Regions from separate parts of the Parasynechococcus sp. genome, predicted to be linked through region 2. Evidence: predicted binding sites of a transcription regulator. Region 2 holds the regulator's gene; the other holds the start of a gene.

Region 1 (8,639 bases), on a different contig from region 2:
ATGTCGCTGGCGTCCGGCCGCCAGCCGCTGTAGTGGGCCACCGTCTCCTGCAGGGCACGGCGGTAGCTGCCCGCCACATCGCGGATCACCCCGTCGATGTCGAACAGCAGGATGGTGAACGAACCCAGGGCCTGCAAGGGAAGAGCGGCTGGTAGGTTAGTTGTTTGTACTGATCTTTTGAGCGCTGACAGCATGACGGTCACCGAAGGCGCCGCCACCCCTGAACAGGACGTCGAGACGGCCGCGGTTGAAACGGCTGCTGTCGAGACGGCCGCTGCTGCGGAGGCAACGACAGAGAAGGAACCGACCGGCGAGAACGAGGGCGAGAGCCGGCCTGTGCTGCGGGGCGGGCATGCCGCGCTGGCATCCGCCACCATCGACGCCGATGGCGTGCCCTCCGGCTACACCCCCAAGGCGGATGAAGGACGCTTCCTCCTGAAGATTCTCTGGTTGCCGGACAACGTCGCCCTGGCGGTCGATCAGATCGTGGGCGGTGGTCCCAGCCCACTGACGTCGTATTTCTTCTGGCCCCGTGAGGATGCCTGGGAGACCCTGAAGACCGAACTCGAAGGCAAGAGCTGGATCACCGACAACGAACGCGTTGAGGTGCTCAACAAGGCCACGGAAGTGATCAACTACTGGCAGGAGGAAGGCAAGGGCAAGAGCCTGGATGAGGCCAAGCTCAAGTTCCCTGATGTCACCTTCTGCGGTACCGCTTGATTCTTTGCAATCAACGTTCTTTCACCGGTCCGCTGTTGCAGTGGACCGGTTTTTTTTGTGCTCTTTTTTGTGCTTGGCATCTTGGCCAATAAAAAACCCCGGAAGCAACGCTCCCGGGGACAAGATCAATGAACGCAAGGACGATCAGCCAGCAACCTTGCTGGCCTGCATGCGGGCGCGGGCGACATTGAGCTGCTGCTGGGCTTTCAGCTTCTCGGGGGATGCGGGCTTCCCTTCCATGCCGGCCACCGCGCTGCTGGCGGACTGGAACTCTGCCTCGGCGGAGTTGCCGTCGATGTTGCTGCCCAGTTCGGCGCCGTTCACCAGAACAGTGACCTCGTCGGCATCCACCTCAGCGAAGCCTCCCATCAGGGCGATGGAACTCCAGCCGCTGTTGGTGCGGACGCGGAGAACACCGACATCAATCGCCGTCAGCAGAGAGATATGGCCGGGCAGGATGCCGAGCTGGCCTGTGGTGCTGGGCAGAATCACTTCATCAGCGCTGCCGTCAAACACGTTCTGGTCCGTGGCCAGAACGCGCAGGGTCAGAGAACCGCTCATCAGTTGGCCTCAGCAGCGATCTTCTCGGCCTTGGCCTTGGCCTGATCGATGTTGCCCACCAGGTAGAAGGCCTGCTCGGGCAGGTGGTCCAGCTCACCGGAGAGGATCTGGTTGAAGCCGGAGATGGTCTCCTCCAGCTTCACGTAAACGCCGGACATGCCGGTGAAGATCTCGGCCACAAAGAAGGGCTGGGAGAGGAACTTCTCCACCTTGCGGGCCCGGTTGACGGTCTGACGGTCCTCCTCGGAGAGTTCGTCGAGACCGAGAATCGCGATGATGTCCTGAAGCTCCTTGTAGCGCTGCAGGGTCGACTGCACAGCGCGGGCGGTGCGGTAGTGGTCATCACCCACAACGGCCGGCTGCAGCATGGTGCTGGTGGAATCCAGGGGATCCACAGCGGGATAGATGCCTTTGGATGCCAGGGCGCGGTTGAGCACCGTGGTGGCGTCCAGGTGGGCGAAGGTGGTGGCGGGAGCGGGGTCGGTGAGGTCGTCAGCAGGGACGTAGACGGCCTGGATCGACGTGATCGAACCTTCCACGGTGGAGGCGACGCGCTCCTGCAGGGCGCCGACGTCGGTGCCGAGGGTGGGCTGGTAGCCCACAGCGGACGGCATGCGGCCCAGCAGAGCGGACACTTCGGAGCCGGCCTGCACGAAGCGGAAGATGTTGTCGACGAACAGCAGCACGTCCTGCTTGTTCACGTCACGGAAGTGCTCCGCCATGGTCAGTGCGGAGAGGCCCACGCGCATGCGGGCGCCGGGGGGCTCGTTCATCTGGCCGTAGCAGAGAGCCACCTTCGACTTGGAGAGGTCGTCGGAGTTGATCACTCCGGACTCCTTGAATTCCTCGTAGAGGTCGTTGCCCTCACGGGTGCGCTCACCCACGCCGCCGAACACGGACACACCACCGTGTTCCTTGGCGATGTTGTTGATCAGTTCCTGAATCAGAACGGTCTTGCCGACACCGGCACCACCGAACAGGCCGACCTTGCCGCCCTGGCGGTAGGGAGCCAGCAGGTCGATCACCTTGATGCCGGTCTCGAACACCCGGGGCTTGGTCTCCAGCTCGGTGAGCTTGGGAGCTTCGCGGTGGATGGGGGCTGTGGCGGAGGCGTTGACGGGGCCCTGCTCGTCAACAGGCTCGCCGAGAACGTTGAAGATGCGGCCGAGAGTGGCTTCTCCGACGGGCACGGTGATCGGGGAGCCGGTGTCGACGGCTTCCATGCCGCGCACCAGACCGTCGGTGCCGCTCATGGCAACGGCGCGGACGCGGTGATCGCCCAGCAGCTGCTGAACCTCGGCGGTCAGAGCGACGTCCTGACCGGCGGTGTTCTTCGCCTCGATGCGCAGAGCGTTGTAGATCTTCGGCAGTTTCCCGGCTGGGAATTCCACGTCCAGAACCGGGCCAATCACCTGGCGAACCACGCCCTTGGTGCCGGCGGATGCAGGAGCAGAAGCGACCATAAGAAGAAGGGATTCGGGAGCAGGCGCAGCGCGCTCGGGCCCATTCGGAGCGGCGCAACCATACCACTGCTGTGGTGGACCCTCCCCGGTTCGGTCACCCGCACAGTCAGGGTGCTGGTGGAGGGGCAGGGCGAATGAATACGTTGGCACTCGTTGGCATCGAGTGCTAGCTCGTGTCGATGTGTGGCGCTGCGGCGCCCTGTCCCTGCCCCTGCAAGAACCCATGGCAGCTGTTTCCCTCAGCGTCTCGACCGTCAAGCCTCTCGGTGATCGCATCTTCATCAAGGTGTCCGCCTCCGAAGAGACCACCGCCGGCGGCATCCTTCTGCCCGACACCGCCCAGGAAAAGCCCCAGGTGGGCGAAGTGGTCCAGGTGGGTCCCGGCAAGCGCAACGACGACGGCAGTCGTCAGGCCCCCGAGGTCGGCGTCGGCGACAAGGTGCTCTACAGCAAGTACGCCGGTACTGACATCAAGCTCAGCGGCGACGAGTACGTGCTCCTGTCCGAGAAGGACATCCTGGCTGTCGTCAGCTGACGCGGTTGTCCGCTGACGCCCAGCACTTTCCGATCACCCCACTTCATTCATAAGGACACGCCTTCCATGGCCAAGCGCATCATTTACAACGAGAACGCCCGCCGCGCTCTCGAAAAAGGCATCGACATCCTGGCCGAGTCCGTTGCCGTGACCCTCGGACCCAAGGGTCGCAACGTCGTGCTGGAGAAGAAGTTCGGCGCTCCTCAGATCATCAATGACGGTGTCACCATCGCCAAGGAGATCGAGCTCGAAGATCACATCGAGAACACCGGTGTCGCCCTGATCCGTCAGGCCGCCTCCAAGACCAACGACGCCGCCGGTGACGGCACCACCACGGCCACCGTTCTGGCCCACGCCATGGTCAAGGCGGGTCTGCGCAACGTGGCTGCCGGTGCGAACGCCATCACCCTCAAGAAGGGCATCGACAAGGCCTCCGATTTCCTGGTCGGCAAGATCAAGGAGCAGGCCAAGCCCATCGCTGACAGCGGTGCCATCGCCCAGGTGGGCACCATCTCCGCCGGCAACGACGAGGAAGTCGGCCAGATGATCGCCGACGCCATGGACAAGGTCGGCAAGGAAGGCGTGATTTCCCTGGAAGAGGGCAAGTCCATGGAGACCGAACTGGAGGTCACCGAGGGCATGCGCTTCGACAAGGGCTACATCTCCCCCTACTTCGCCACCGACACCGAGCGGATGGAAGCGGTGCTCGACGAGCCCTACATCCTCCTCACCGACAAGAAGATCGGCCTGGTGCAGGACCTGGTGCCTGTTCTGGAGCAGATCGCCCGCACCGGCAAGCCCCTGCTGATCATCGCCGAGGACATCGAGAAGGAAGCGCTCGCCACCCTGGTGGTGAACCGCATCCGTGGTGTGCTGAACGTGGCTGCCGTCAAGGCTCCCGGTTTCGGTGACCGCCGCAAGGCCATGCTCGAGGACATGGCGGTGCTGACCAACGGTCAGCTGATCACCGAGGACGCCGGCCTCAAGCTGGAGAACGCCAAGCTGGAGATGCTGGGCACGGCCCGCCGCATCACCATCAACAAGGACACCACCACCATCGTGGCCGAGGGCAACGAGGTGGCTGTCGGCGCCCGCTGCGAGCAGATCAAGAAGCAGATGGATGAGACCGACTCCACCTACGACAAGGAGAAGCTGCAGGAGCGTCTGGCCAAGCTGGCCGGTGGCGTTGCTGTGGTGAAGGTCGGTGCAGCCACCGAGACCGAGATGAAGGACAAGAAGCTTCGTCTTGAGGACGCCATCAACGCCACCAAGGCGGCTGTCGAGGAGGGCATCGTCCCTGGCGGCGGCACCACCCTGGCCCACCTGGCTCCAGCTCTCGAGGAGTGGGCCAACGGCAACCTCTCCGGTGAGGAGCTGATCGGCGCCAACATCGTGGCTGCGGCTCTCACCGCTCCGCTGATGCGCATCGCTGAAAATGCCGGCGCCAACGGCGCCGTCGTGGCCGAGAACGTCAAGTCCCGCTCCATCAGCGAGGGCTACAACGCTGCCACCGGTGATTACGTCGACATGCTGGCTGCCGGCATCGTCGATCCCGCCAAGGTGACCCGCTCCGGTCTGCAGAATGCCGCCTCCATCGCCGGCATGGTGCTGACCACCGAGTGCATCGTGGCTGACCTGCCCGAGAAGAAGGACGCAGCTCCCGCCGGCGGCGGCATGGGCGGCGGCGACTTCGACTACTGATCCAGTCGATCAACCTGGTGATCATCCGGCCCCCGCTTCTGCGGGGGCTTTTTTCATGGCTGCGGCCGTCAGCGCCAGCCCGTGGGCACGCGTGGGCCGAACCGTCGGCGGGCCCAGTCGTAGGTGGGGGCGAAGAAGGCGCGCATGTCGTTCAACACCGCATCCAGCCCCTCCACTGTTTCGCTCTGCTTGGGTGAGGCATGCACGACGCGGCTGAACTGAGGCGTCAGGGCAGGAGCCTCGAGAAAGTCGGTGAGCCGGTTGATCTCGCTCTGTTGGAACAATGTTTCGTAGAAGCCGTAGAAGATCTCCTCCGAGGAAAAGACCGCCTCGAGGGTCTCGGCCATCTGCTCGTAGGTGGTGCGCGACCGGCAGTTGGGTTTGCGGTAGAAGCTGCGCAGCTGGCTCACTTCCTGCTCGGCTGTGACTCTGGCTGCGTTCTGCCGTTCATGCCGCAGCCGGTTGCGCATGCGCAGTTGTGACCAGGCCCGTTCGACGGGATCGCGCATCAGCAGGATCACCCGGATCGTGAATCCCCGGGCTGTCAGCCCTTCGCGGATGAGCTCGAAGCTGCTCTGAGGAAGCATCGAGTAGGCCGGGGTGATATCGCCGACATGGGTGACTGCGGCCTCCCGCAGATGCAGGTAGTCGAAATGGTCGAAGTACAGCTCCGGTGAGAGGCGCATCGCCTCCTGCAACCGGATCAGGTCCAGCTTTCCCTTGCGGCGTCGCCGGATCATGGCCTTCGCCGGATTGTTCCTGCGCTGGGCGACCAGCTTGTTGAACACGTGGAATTCCTTGATCCCGCCGTTGCTGAACCAGGAGGTCCCCGACAGTTCCGACTCCAGCCAGGTGGTGCCGCATTTCTGGGCTCCCACCCCGAGCAGGAAGATCTTGCCGGCTTCGCAGCGGCTCAACCCAGCCAGCCGGCGCTGAGGATCACGGCGAGGCTCAGGAACACCGCCAGGCAGGTCCAGGTGGCGCGGTTAAGCGTGGCTTCGGCGCTGCTGGCGCTGCTGAACATCGAGCTGCCGCTCGCCGCCAGCCCGCCCATGCCGCCCCCTTTGGGACTGTGCAGCAGCACGAGAAGGATGAGCAGCAGGCCGGTGCCGATCCAGGTCCAGGACAGAATCGTGATGAGCATCGCGTTCAGACGGTCAGGGGGAGACGGGCGGAGATGGCGTCGCGGTCGACCCCAGCCATCGGCTCGATCAGGCTGCGGCCTGTCATCGCTTCCGGTTGAGGCAGGCTGAGGATCTCCAGCAGGGTGGGGGCAATGTCGGCCAGGCCACCATCACCGCGCAGCTGGATGGAATTGCCATGGCCGGGCAGCTTGCGCCGTTCCCCCTCCACCAGGATCACCGGTACCGGGTTGGTGGTGTGGGCGGTCCAGGCGGCACCGTCAGGACCCTGCATCAGTTCGGCGTTGCCGTGATCAGCGGTGATCAGCATCGTTCCTCCCATGCGGCCCACGGCGTCGAGCAGACGGCCGATGCAGCGATCCACCGTGGCGATCGCTTCGGTGGCGGCTTCCATCACGCCGGTGTGCCCCACCATGTCGGGGTTGGCGTAGTTGATCACCACCAGGGTGTAGATCCCCTTCTCGATGGCGGTGACGCAGCTGTCGGTGAGTTGATCGGCGGACATCGCCGGTGAGAGGTCATAGGTGGCCACCCGGGGGGAGGGCACCAGGTGGCGATCCTCACCCGCCAGCGGTTTCTCGATGCCCCCGTTCATGAAATAGGTGACGTGGGGGTATTTCTCCGTTTCAGCCGTGCGGTACTGGCGCAGCCCCTGGCCGGCCACCACCTGACCCAGCAGGTCGTCGAGGGGCTCGGGGGGGAAGGCCACCACCACGGGCAGGTCCTGCTCCACCTGGGTGAAGGTGACCACATCGAGCTTCGGGGTGTGGCGGCGCTGGAAGCCGTCGTGGGAGGGCAGACACAGGGTCTGAACAATCTGACGGGCGCGGTCGGGGCGGAAGTTGAAGAGCAGCACGGCATCACCGTCCTGCATCACCACGTCCTGCAGGCGCACAGGCTCGAGGAATTCATCGGTGGTTCCGCCGGCATAGCTGGCGCTGAGCACCTGTTCCGGGCTGCTGTCGGTCCGAGGGCGATCGGGATCGGTGTAAAGGTCGTAGGCCTTTTCCGTGCGCTCCCAGCGCTTGTCCCGGTCCATGGCCCAGTAACGGCCGCAGAGGCTGGCGACGACCCCGACACCCGCGGCGTCGATCGCCGCCTGCACCTGGTTGATGTACCCCAGAGCGCTCTGAGTGGGCGTGTCGCGGCCGTCGGTGATGGCGTGAATCGCCAGGCGGCTGATGCCGCTGTCGGCGGCCCAGCGAATCAGGCCGCAGAGGTGATCCACATGGCTGTGCACTCCACCGTCGGAGCAGAGACCGAGAAGATGCAGGGTGCCGCCGTTGCTCTTCACCCGCTCGGCGAGCTCCTTCAGGGCCGGGGTGTGACGAAGCTGGTCATCGCGAACGGTGTCGCTGATGCGCACCAGTTCCTGGCGGATGATCCGGCCGGCACCGATGGTGAGGTGCCCCACCTCGGAATTGCCCATCTGCTGGTCCGGCAGTCCGACGTGGGAACCGCTGGCCTGGATCAGAGTGCTGGGATAGGCATGGCGGAGGGCCTCCATCACCGGCGTCTCAGCCGAGCGGATGGCGTTGTTGTCGGAGTCCTCCCGATGGCCCCAGCCATCAAGAATGGTGAGGACCACCGGAGCGACTGTTCCGGTCTGGCCTGAACCGCTGGTAGAGCTTTTGTTCACGTTCACCCGTGACGGTGGGTTCTTAAGACCTTTTGCAGAATCAACCTAACGCTCCATCCGTCTGCAGGCCTCACTTTCCCGGATTCACCACAACGTCACCGTTTCATGTCTTCCACGGCCGACAACGAACGGATCGAGATTTTTTCCGAGCGGGAGCTGGGGCGGACCCTGGCACGGCTGGCCACGCAGATCCTGGAGACGGTGGAGGACAGCCGCACCCTGATGCTGCTGGGGATTCCCACCCGCGGCGTCCAGCTCTCCCGTGTGCTGGCCCGCGAGCTGGAGCGGCTCAGTGGCCATGCCATCGCCCAGGGCGCGATCGATCCCACGTTCCATCGGGATGATCTGGAGCGGATCGGCACCCGTCTGCCCCAGCTCACCACCCTGCCCAGCAGCGTTGAGGATCGCCAGGTGGTTCTGGTGGACGATGTGATCTTCACCGGACGGACGGTGCGGGCGTCCCTGGAGGCGTTGCAGAACTGGGGACGTCCGCAGCGGGTGATGCTGCTGGCGCTCGTCGACCGGGGCCACCGCGAGCTGCCGATTCAGCCCGATTTCTGCGGTCGGGTCGTGCCCACCCGACGCAGCGAGACGATCGAGCTGCGGTTGCGGGATGTGGACGGGGAAGAAGGGGTGTTCCTGCGGCGGCTCAGCCGGCCGACTTGAGCTCGTCGGCGCGGAAGTGGGCCTTGTAGCGACCGAAGGCCACGATCACCGGAAGCGTCGGGCTGATCACTCGCCCCTTCCAGTCGTTCAGCACATTCACCACATCGCCGCTCTGGCCCTGCATGTCGAAGGCCTCGCCGCGATGTTCAGGGTGGTTGAAGACCACGACCGATGTGTCGACCGTCACCTTGTCTCCCACCTGCATGGTCGTC
Region 2 (8,639 bases):
CGGGGATGGTGGCATCGCTCACGACCCTGCCGGTGATCGGAGTTCCGGTGCAGAGCAAAGCTCTCTCCGGCGCGGACTCCCTGCATTCGATCGTGCAGATGCCCGGCGGCATTCCCGTCGCCACGGTCGCCATCGGCGGAGGTCTCAATGGCGGTCTGCTCGCCGCTCAGATCCTTGCGGTTGAAGATGAGCAGCTTGCCATCCGGCTGGCGGATCACCGCCGCGGTCTGCACGATGCAGTGGTTGCCAAAGATGCCCGCCTTCAGGAGCAGGGCAGTGCGGCGTACCTGATGTCCATGAACCAGCCCTCGCCCTGAATGATGTCCTGGCCCGGTTGGTTGCGAGTCGGTCTTGCTCTGCCGCTGTTGGGCCTCAATGCCTTTGTGCTCAAACGGGTTCTGGTGCAGTTCGCCCCGTTTCCAGGTCTGTTTCTCACAGCGGCTCTGATCGCTTTTCTGCTGGATCTTCCCTGCCGCTGGTTGATGGCACGGGGCTTCAGTCGCAGCCTGTCGATCGCGGCGGTGGTGCTGGTCAGTGTCGGACTGCTCGTGTTTGCGGCCGTGGAGCTGGTGCCGCTGCTGATCGAGCAGCTGAGTCAGCTGATCAGTGCTGCGCCGTCCCTGCTGGCGGCGGCCGAACAACTGATCAACAGGGGCCAGGCCTGGGCGGTGGACCGCGGTCTGCCCGCTGATTTCGCGGATCTCAGCAGCGACCTTGTCACCCAGCTGAGTCGGGTGGTCACCCAGCTCAGCCAGCGTCTGCTGGCGATCCTCGGTGCCACGGTCGGCACGACCATCAACACCGTGATCGTTCTGGTGCTGGCTGTGTTTCTGCTGCTGGGGGGGGATTCGATCACCCAGGGGCTCGCCCGCTGGTTGCCGGAGCGCTGGCGTGATCTGGTGATCACGACCCTGGAGCGCACCTTCCGGGGGTACTTCGCCGGGCAGGTGGTCCTTGCCCTGATCCTCAGCGCCGGTCAGCTGGTGGTGTTTTCCGTCCTGAACATCCCCTACGGCGTGCTGTTCGCCGTGCTGATCGGTTTCACGACGCTGATCCCCTATGCCAGTGCGATCACGATCGTGCTGGTCAGCGCCATTCTCGGAATCCAGGATCCGCGCACCGGTCTGGAGCTGCTGGTTGCGGCGATCCTGGTGGGCCAGGTGGTGGATCAGGTGATCCAGCCGCGCTTGATGGGAAGCATCGTGGGGCTCCAGCCCGCCTGGCTGCTGATTTCGCTTCCCCTCGGAGCGCGCATCGGGGCCATCAACGGGCTGGGAGAACTGCTGGGATTGCTGTTGGCGGTTCCCGTCGCCAGTTGCATCAAATCGCTGGCTGATGCGATGCAACAGGAATCACCCCCCGCGACTGCAGGGCGTTGATCACCAGGGCGACGGACTGGGAGAGCTCCTGAGCACCGGTGTCGATGGTCAGTTCCGGATGTTCCGGGGCCTCGTAGGGGCTGGAGATTCCGGTGAACTCCTTGATCACCCCAGCGCGTGCCTTGGCATACAGGCCCTTGGGATCGCGGGATTCACACACGTCGAGGTCCGCGGCGCAGTGGATCTCGAAGAAATCTCCGTCCTCGACCAAGGCGCGGGCCTTGTCACGGTCAGCGCGGAAGGGGGAGACGAAGGCGGTCAGAACGATCACACCGGAGTCGAGAAACAGCTTGGCCACCTCGCCGATGCGGCGGATGTTCTCCTCACGGTCGGCATCGGAGAAGCCGAGGTCTTTGCACAATCCATGGCGCACGTTGTCTCCGTCGAGGACGTACGTGGCCAGCCCCTGTTCGAACAGAGCGGCATTCACCGCGTTGGCCAGGGTGCTCTTGCCCGACCCGGAGAGCCCTGTGAACCAGAGGATGGCGCTGCGGTGCCCCCGCTGTTCAGCCCGGGCTGAACGGTCCACCGACGCCTCGTGCCAGACGATGTTGGAGGCCTTGGGGGTAGCAGCGGTCATCACCACGGGCTCAAGTGGCGGCCATTCTCCCTTAACCCCCCGCCCGTTTCGGCCGGTAGCCCTCGGCCTTCAGCAAGTCCAGTGCCAGGTCCACCTGATCGCCCTGCAGTTCGATCACGCCGTCTCTTGCTGTGCCGCCGCTGCCGATGCGGGTCTTGAGCTTCTTCAGCAGTGCCTTGAGGCCGCTCGCGTCCAGCTCCAGACCGCGGATCATCGTCACCGTCTTGCCCCCCTTGCCGCCGCGGGTCGGCTGCACCCGCACCATCTGATCGGCTTTCGGCCGGGGCTCCGCCGACGGACCACTGGGCCGCTGCAGACTGTCGGCGCTGCTGAATTCCTGCCAGCCGCCCTTCGGCATCCGCCTTTCGCAATCGCTCTCATTGTCGATGACCAATGCCGCCGCCACTCCCCGCTGGGCGGACTCCAGCCGAGGGCTGGGCCGTTTGATCGAGCTGCTGATCGGGATCGGGTTGCTGCGCCGGCCGCTGTTCTTTCAGGCCCGGCAGCTGATCATCCGCACCGCCGAGCGCAGCGGCATTCCCTGGCGAGCCCGTCGCGAGGAGCTGCGTCAGGCCGCTGCACCGCTGCTGGAGTCGAGCACCACCACTGGTCTCACGCCACCGGCCTACTACCGCGCCCGCTTCCACGCCTATGAGCAGGGCAATCTCTGCTGGCAGGCCGCAGCGGAGGCGGAGCAGGCCACCGATGCCATGGCCCTGCGGGTCTGGCCCGACGACGATCTGACCCCAGCCCAGGCCCAGACGCGTCTGCGGGATGCCATCCATGCTGCTGTTCAGCCCTTGCTGCAGGGCCCGATCCGCCGAGTCGTGGATCTGGGCTGTTCTGTGGGGGTCAGCACCCAGGCGCTCGCCATCTGGCTGAATCAGCGGGCTGATGCCGCCGGGTTCGATCGCCCGACTGTGATCGGTCTGGATCTCTCACCCGACATGCTCGCGGTGGCCAGGGTGCGCGACAGCCAGGGACTGGTGGCCGAGTGGTGCCATGGCGCTGCCGAGAGCACCGGATTCGAATCGGGGTCCGTCGATCTGATCAGCCTGCAGTTCGTCTGCCATGAGCTGCCGCAGCAGGCGACCCACGCCGTCCTCGCCGAAGCAGGACGGCTGCTGCGTCCAGGCGGGGTGCTGGTGATGGTGGATCAGGATCCTGCCTCCTCTGTTCTTCAGCGGTTGCCGGCGCCGGTGGCCACGCTGTTGAAAAGCACGGAGCCATACATCGAGCAATATTTCGCCCTCGATATGCCGGCGGCGTTGCAGCAGGCCGGGTTTCGGGATCAGAGCATCCGTGCCTGCGACCCGCGGCATCGCGTGATCGCCTGCTTACGCTGACCCAACGCTCCACCGTGGATCCGTGACCAGCACCCTGCCCCCCACCAGCACTCCGGATCCATCCAGCCTGCAGCCATCGGTGCGTCCCGGAGCCCACGGTCGATTCGGTCGTTTCGGTGGCCAGTACGTTCCCGAAACACTCATGCCTGCTCTGGCGGAGCTGGAGCAGGCGGCCGCCCAGGCCTGGAATGATCCCGCCTTCACCGCCGAGCTGAACCAGCTGCTGAAGAACTACGTCGGTCGGGCCACACCGCTGTACGAGGCCGAGCGTCTCACCGCCCACTACCGACGCAGTGACGGTGGCCCTCGCATCTGGCTGAAACGTGAGGACCTCAACCACACGGGTGCTCACAAGATCAACAACGCCCTGGGTCAGGCCCTGCTGGCCCTGCGCATGGGCAAGAAGCGGATCATCGCCGAAACAGGCGCCGGTCAGCATGGTGTGGCCACAGCCACCGTCTGCGCCCGCTTCGGCCTGGACTGCATCATCTACATGGGCGCGGAGGACATGCGCCGTCAGGCTCTGAACGTTTTCCGGATGCGTCTTCTGGGGGCCACGGTGCAACCGGTGACCGCTGGCACCGCCACGCTCAAGGACGCCACCAGCGAAGCGATCCGCGACTGGGTCACGAATGTGGAAACCACCCACTACATCCTCGGATCCGTCGCCGGTCCGCACCCCTACCCGATGCTGGTGCGTGATTTTCATGCGGTGATCGGTCAGGAGGCCAAGCAGCAGTGCCAGGAGGCCTTCGGTCGCCTTCCCGATGTGCTTCTGGCCTGCGTCGGTGGTGGCTCCAATGCGATGGGACTCTTCCACCCCTTTGTGCAGGACACCTCCGTTCGGTTGATCGGCGTGGAGGCCGCTGGTGATGGCGTCGACACCGGTCGTCACGCCGCCACCATCACCGAGGGGCGGGCGGGCGTGCTGCATGGCGCCATGAGTCTGCTGCTCCAGGACGGAGACGGACAGGTTCAGGAAGCCCACTCCATCAGTGCTGGACTGGATTACCCCGGTGTCGGCCCCGAGCACAGCTATCTGCGGGAGATCGGTCGGGCTGAGTACGGCGCCGTCACCGATCAGCAGGCGCTCGATGCCCTGCGTCTGGTCAGCGAACTGGAGGGCATCATTCCGGCCCTGGAGACCGCCCATGCCTTCGCCTGGCTGGACACCCTCTGCCCCACGCTTCCCGAGGGCAGCGAGATCGTGATCAACTGCTCCGGTCGCGGCGACAAGGACGTCAACACCGTGGCGGAGAAGCTGGGGGACCAGCTCTGAGGCCGCGGTCGCTCAGCTGAGCAACAGCTCAAGGTGGCGTGCCACCCGCTGGACAGCAGCTTTCGCCGTGGCGTAGGCCATTCGCATCGGTCCCACCAGGGCCACCTGTCCGATGCCCTCGGATCCACATCGGTAGGGAGCCTGAACGACCGAGCAGGTCTGGAGAGCGGTATGGGGATGCTCCTCACCGATCCAGACCCGGGCCTGACTTCCCTGATTGACCAGCGCTTCGGGACGCTCATCGATCAGTTCCAGAAGCGGTCGCAGATCACTGGCGCTGTGGAATTCGGGTTCTGCCGCAAGGCGCGAAAATCCGTGCACCACCGTCGGTTCGCCGCCGGTCGGCGTGGGTTGATCCAGGGCGCTGCGCAGCACGCCTCCGCTTCGTTGCAGCTGTGGCGGCAAGGCATCCCAGTTCAGAGTCCCCTGTTCCAGCTGCCGATCGGTCCAGCGCTCCATCGCCGCCAGTTCCTCGGCAGCTCCATGGGGAAGCCTCAGGTTGAGGTGGCTGGCCCGGCCGCTGTCCTCCACCAGCAGCACCAGAAGCCTGTCTCCGCTCCTCACCAGCCGCACCGCTTCCAGCTGATTGCGGGGAGGGGCCGGCCGGGTGATCAGACTCATCAGCCCTGTGAAGTCCGTCAGTCGTCGCGCCAGTTGCAGCAGCAGATCGTCGAGGGCCGCCCAGCGCAGGCTGAGGCCCGCCAGCTCCCGTTCCAGCAGCTGCACCGCTGACCCGGGTTCCGGCAGCAGGCAGTCGACGTAGTGGCGGTAGCCCAGCGGGCTGGGAACCCGTCCGGCGGAGGTGTGCGGCTGCGTCAGCAGTCCGCGCTGCTCAAGAACGCCCATCGCGGACCGCACCGTGGCGGAGCTTGCGGGAATGCCGAAGCGTTGCACCAGGGTGCGGCTGCCCACGGGTTCGATCGTGTCCACATAGTGGTGGACCGTCGCCTGCAGCACCTGTCGTTGTCGGGCGGACAGGGGCTTCATCAGTAACGGGGCACCTGTGAATCCACCTGCACGCTCCAGGCGTCGATACCGCCCTCAAGGTTCCACACCTCTCCGTGCCTCTTCTGTTCCAACAGCCACAGGCCGAAATGCTGGCTGCGCACACCGGCATGGCACAGCACCACCACGGGGCGGTCGGCCGGAAGTCGCGAAGGAACCGTGTCGAGCCAGTCCCCGGAACGGCTCAGCGGCAGATGAACCACCGCAGCCGGGAAAGGCGCGATGGCCAGTTCGGCGTCTTCCCGCACGTCCACCAGCTGCGGAGGGTTGTCGCCACTTTCGATCCATCGCTGCAGCTCCGCAGCGGTGATCGGTCGGGGATGAAGGTTTGCCATGGCGCCATTCTGCGGCGATGGACAAAGATGAAGTCACACGATGTTGCAGGCCCATGAAGGCCCGCCCCTTCCTGAGTGCGCTGATCGCAGTGCTGCTCTCCCTGCTGCTGATCACGCTCGGCGTGCTGTGGGCCATGGACCGCCGCAGCCCGCTCCGCTTGGCGGAGGCGTCGCCGGAGCTGCCTCGTGCTGCCCGGTTTGTGCCACGTCAGGCGGCCCTTTCCCTTCATTGGCTGGCGGATCCGTCCCGTCTGCCGGCCTATGTCCAGGCGGTGGCTCCCGCATCGGAACGACGACAGGCGCGAGACGCCGCGCGGCGCTGGCGCGAGGGCGTCTTCGCTCTGGCAGGCCTGGATTACGACTCTGAGCTGGCCTCCTGGCTCGGCTCGGATGTCAGCCTCACCCTGCTGGATGCCGACGGATCCGGATCCGATCCCGGCTGGATCCTGGCTCTCTCCAGCCGCAGCAGCGATGGCGCCCGACTGTTTCTGCAGCGTTTCTGGCAAACCCGCAGCCTGGCCGGGACCGACCTGCAGGTGACCAGCTACCGCGGCATGGGTCTGATCAGTGGCCGTGGGGCTTTGCAGGGCAGGGCTCCGGTTCCTCTGGCCACGACGCTGATCGATGACGATCTGCTGCTGCTCGCGTCCGGTCGCGGCGTGCTGGAACAGGCCCTGGATGTGTCTCAACTGCAGGATCAGCACCAGCTGGGGGATGCGCAGTTGCAGCGTCAGCTGAAGGAGCTGGGTCAGGGGGTCGCCCTGATGACCGTGTCTCCCGCAGCTCTGCAGCACTGGTTCCAGCTGCCGGCGGCCCTTGCCGACCGGCCTGATCTGGAGGGGCTCGTGGCCCGGCTGCATCCGGACGGTCGTGATCTGGCGGTGGATGGTCTGCTGCGTTTCCGCGGCCCTCTGGACAGTGCCTCCTGGGCACCGGCCGATGGGCTGATTCCCGCAGCGGTCGGACGCCCCGTTTGGCTGGCGCAGCTGCAGGATCCTGGTCGTCTGATCCGTGCCGACGATGACCACCCCTTGGTGCAGTGGGTGGGTCCCCTGCTTCGGCACGTCCTCTCCGATCAGCCCGCGGCGGGTCAGATCGCTCGCCTTGATGACGGACCGCTGCTGTGGTTGCAGCAGGCGGAGAGCTGGCTGCTGGCCACCCGTCCTGGCCATCCGACCCGGTCATCGCTGAACGAGCGATTGCAGGAGGAGGGGCTGGCCCGCTCCGAGCTCTCCGGAGACGGCGAAACGCTGCAGGTCTGGACGCGGCTGGTGCGTCAGCGAGGACGCGGAGAGGGGCTGGATGCCCAGCTCGCCGTCGCCAGTGCCGGTGAGGCGGATCTCGACTGGTGGGGAGATTCCCTGGCCGCGCTGGAGCGTCGCAGGGAATCGCGAGGCATCTCGGATCGTCAGAACCAGTGGCGTGCCCTTCAAGGGGCCGAAGCGGCCAGTCAGTCCTTGCTGCTGGCGGATCAACCGGCCCGCAGCCTGCTGGGCCGCTGGTACCCGTGGAGGCTGGTGCAGGCACTCTCGGGTGATCCGCTTCAGGCGAGGGTCAAAGGTCTCGCCCTGGCGCTCGAAAGTGATCACAACGATGGGAACCGCTCCGTGCTGCCGATGCATGCCCGCCTCGAACTCGGTTGAGCTGCTGCTGTTGCGGCATGGCATCGCTGAGGAGCGTCCCGGTGGGCTGGATCATCCGGATCGGGCTCTCACCGCCCGGGGGCGCCAGCGGACCCGGGCCGTCATCGACGCACTCGTGTCCCGCGGCCTCTGTGTTGACCGCTTGATCACCAGTCCCTACCGGCGGGCACTGGAGACCGCGCAGATCGCCTGCGATGCCGGCCTCAGCCCTCAGCTGGAGCCGCACCCCAGGCTTCAGCCCGGTGGTGCGGCCGCCTCTCTGGTGCAGGCCTTGAGCGGGCGGGTCGGCTTGGTGGGCCATGAGCCTGATCTCAGCGATCTGGCCTGCTCCCTGCTGGGTCTGGTGCCGGGCTCTCTGGCGCTGCGCAAGGCCGGAGTCATCCAACTGCAAGGTTCCGGCGGGAGCTGGCAGCTGCAGGCCCTGCTGCGGCCTGGACTGCTGCTGGGCTCAGACGCTCCGGCTTAGGTTGCCAGCAGCGGCATCGAGGCGTTGGCACAGCAGCAGTCCGGCGAACTGCGCCATGCGCGCACCGGAATCGAACTTCGGCCCGGCCTGGACGGTGTTCCGGCCACCCAGTCCGCCATCTGCGACATCGATGGTCAGAAGGGCCTGCTCACCTACCGGGGGATCCCGGTGGATGACATGGCGGCCAACAGCAGTTTTCTCGAAACCGCGTTCCTGTTGATCTGGGGTGAGCTGCCCACGCGCGATCAGCTCGAGGCCTTCGAGCACCAGGTGCAGATGCACCGGCGGGTGAGCTTCCGGGTGAGGGACATGATGAAGTGCTTCCCGGCCTCCGGCCATCCGATGGACGCGCTGCAGTCGAGCGCCGCCTCGTTGGGACTGTTCTATTCCCGGCGGGCGATCGATGACCCGCAGTACATCTATGACGCCGTGGTCAGGCTGATCGCCAAGATCCCGACGATGGTGGCGGCTTTTCAGCTCATCCGGAAGGGTCAGGATCCGATCCAGCCCCGGGACGACCTGGCCTACTCCGCCAATTTCCTCTACATGCTCACGGAGCGGGAGCCGGACCCCCTGGCCGCCCGGATCTTCGATCGCTGCCTGATC

Evidence for each region. The regulator HrcA, encoded in region 2, represses chaperone genes, less so after heat shock. The targets are predictions, from matches to a motif close to TTAGCACTCNNNNNNNNNGAGTGCTAA.
Region 1: a site for HrcA is predicted at 2,888-2,914, ahead of groES (co-chaperone GroES). Genes of this name have one in related genera too.

The regions. Positions count from the first base shown of each region.
Region 1 covers NZ_JBJLJL010000005.1:43,071-51,709, reverse strand. Annotated here, with positions in the region: partial or broken gene ACJ0G7_RS02595 (TIGR01548 family HAD-type hydrolase) at 1-89, opposite strand, end outside; gene ACJ0G7_RS02590 (30S ribosomal protein PSRP-3) at 193-720, shown strand; gene atpC (ATP synthase F1 subunit epsilon) at 865-1,281, opposite strand; gene atpD (F0F1 ATP synthase subunit beta) at 1,281-2,744, opposite strand; gene groES (co-chaperone GroES) at 2,968-3,279, shown strand; gene groL (chaperonin GroEL) at 3,346-4,980, shown strand; gene ACJ0G7_RS02565 (sulfotransferase domain-containing protein) at 5,049-5,897, opposite strand; gene secG (preprotein translocase subunit SecG) at 5,894-6,124, opposite strand; gene gpmI (2,3-bisphosphoglycerate-independent phosphoglycerate mutase) at 6,130-7,767, opposite strand; gene pyrR (bifunctional pyr operon transcriptional regulator/uracil phosphoribosyltransferase PyrR) at 7,867-8,427, shown strand; gene ACJ0G7_RS02545 (ferredoxin-thioredoxin reductase variable chain) at 8,411-8,632, opposite strand.
Region 2 covers NZ_JBJLJL010000008.1:748,923-757,561, forward strand. Annotated here, with positions in the region: gene purE (5-(carboxyamino)imidazole ribonucleotide mutase) at 1-317, shown strand, start outside; gene ACJ0G7_RS08310 (AI-2E family transporter) at 318-1,379, shown strand; gene cysC (adenylyl-sulfate kinase) at 1,321-1,959, opposite strand; gene ACJ0G7_RS08320 (translation initiation factor) at 1,991-2,317, opposite strand; gene ACJ0G7_RS08325 (class I SAM-dependent methyltransferase) at 2,346-3,305, shown strand; gene trpB (tryptophan synthase subunit beta) at 3,328-4,584, shown strand; gene ACJ0G7_RS08335 (heat-inducible transcriptional repressor HrcA) at 4,597-5,571, opposite strand; gene ACJ0G7_RS08340 (rhodanese-like domain-containing protein) at 5,571-5,924, opposite strand; gene ACJ0G7_RS08345 (DUF3352 domain-containing protein) at 5,978-7,567, shown strand; gene ACJ0G7_RS08350 (SixA phosphatase family protein) at 7,545-8,033, shown strand; gene ACJ0G7_RS08355 (citrate synthase) at 8,058-8,639, shown strand, end outside.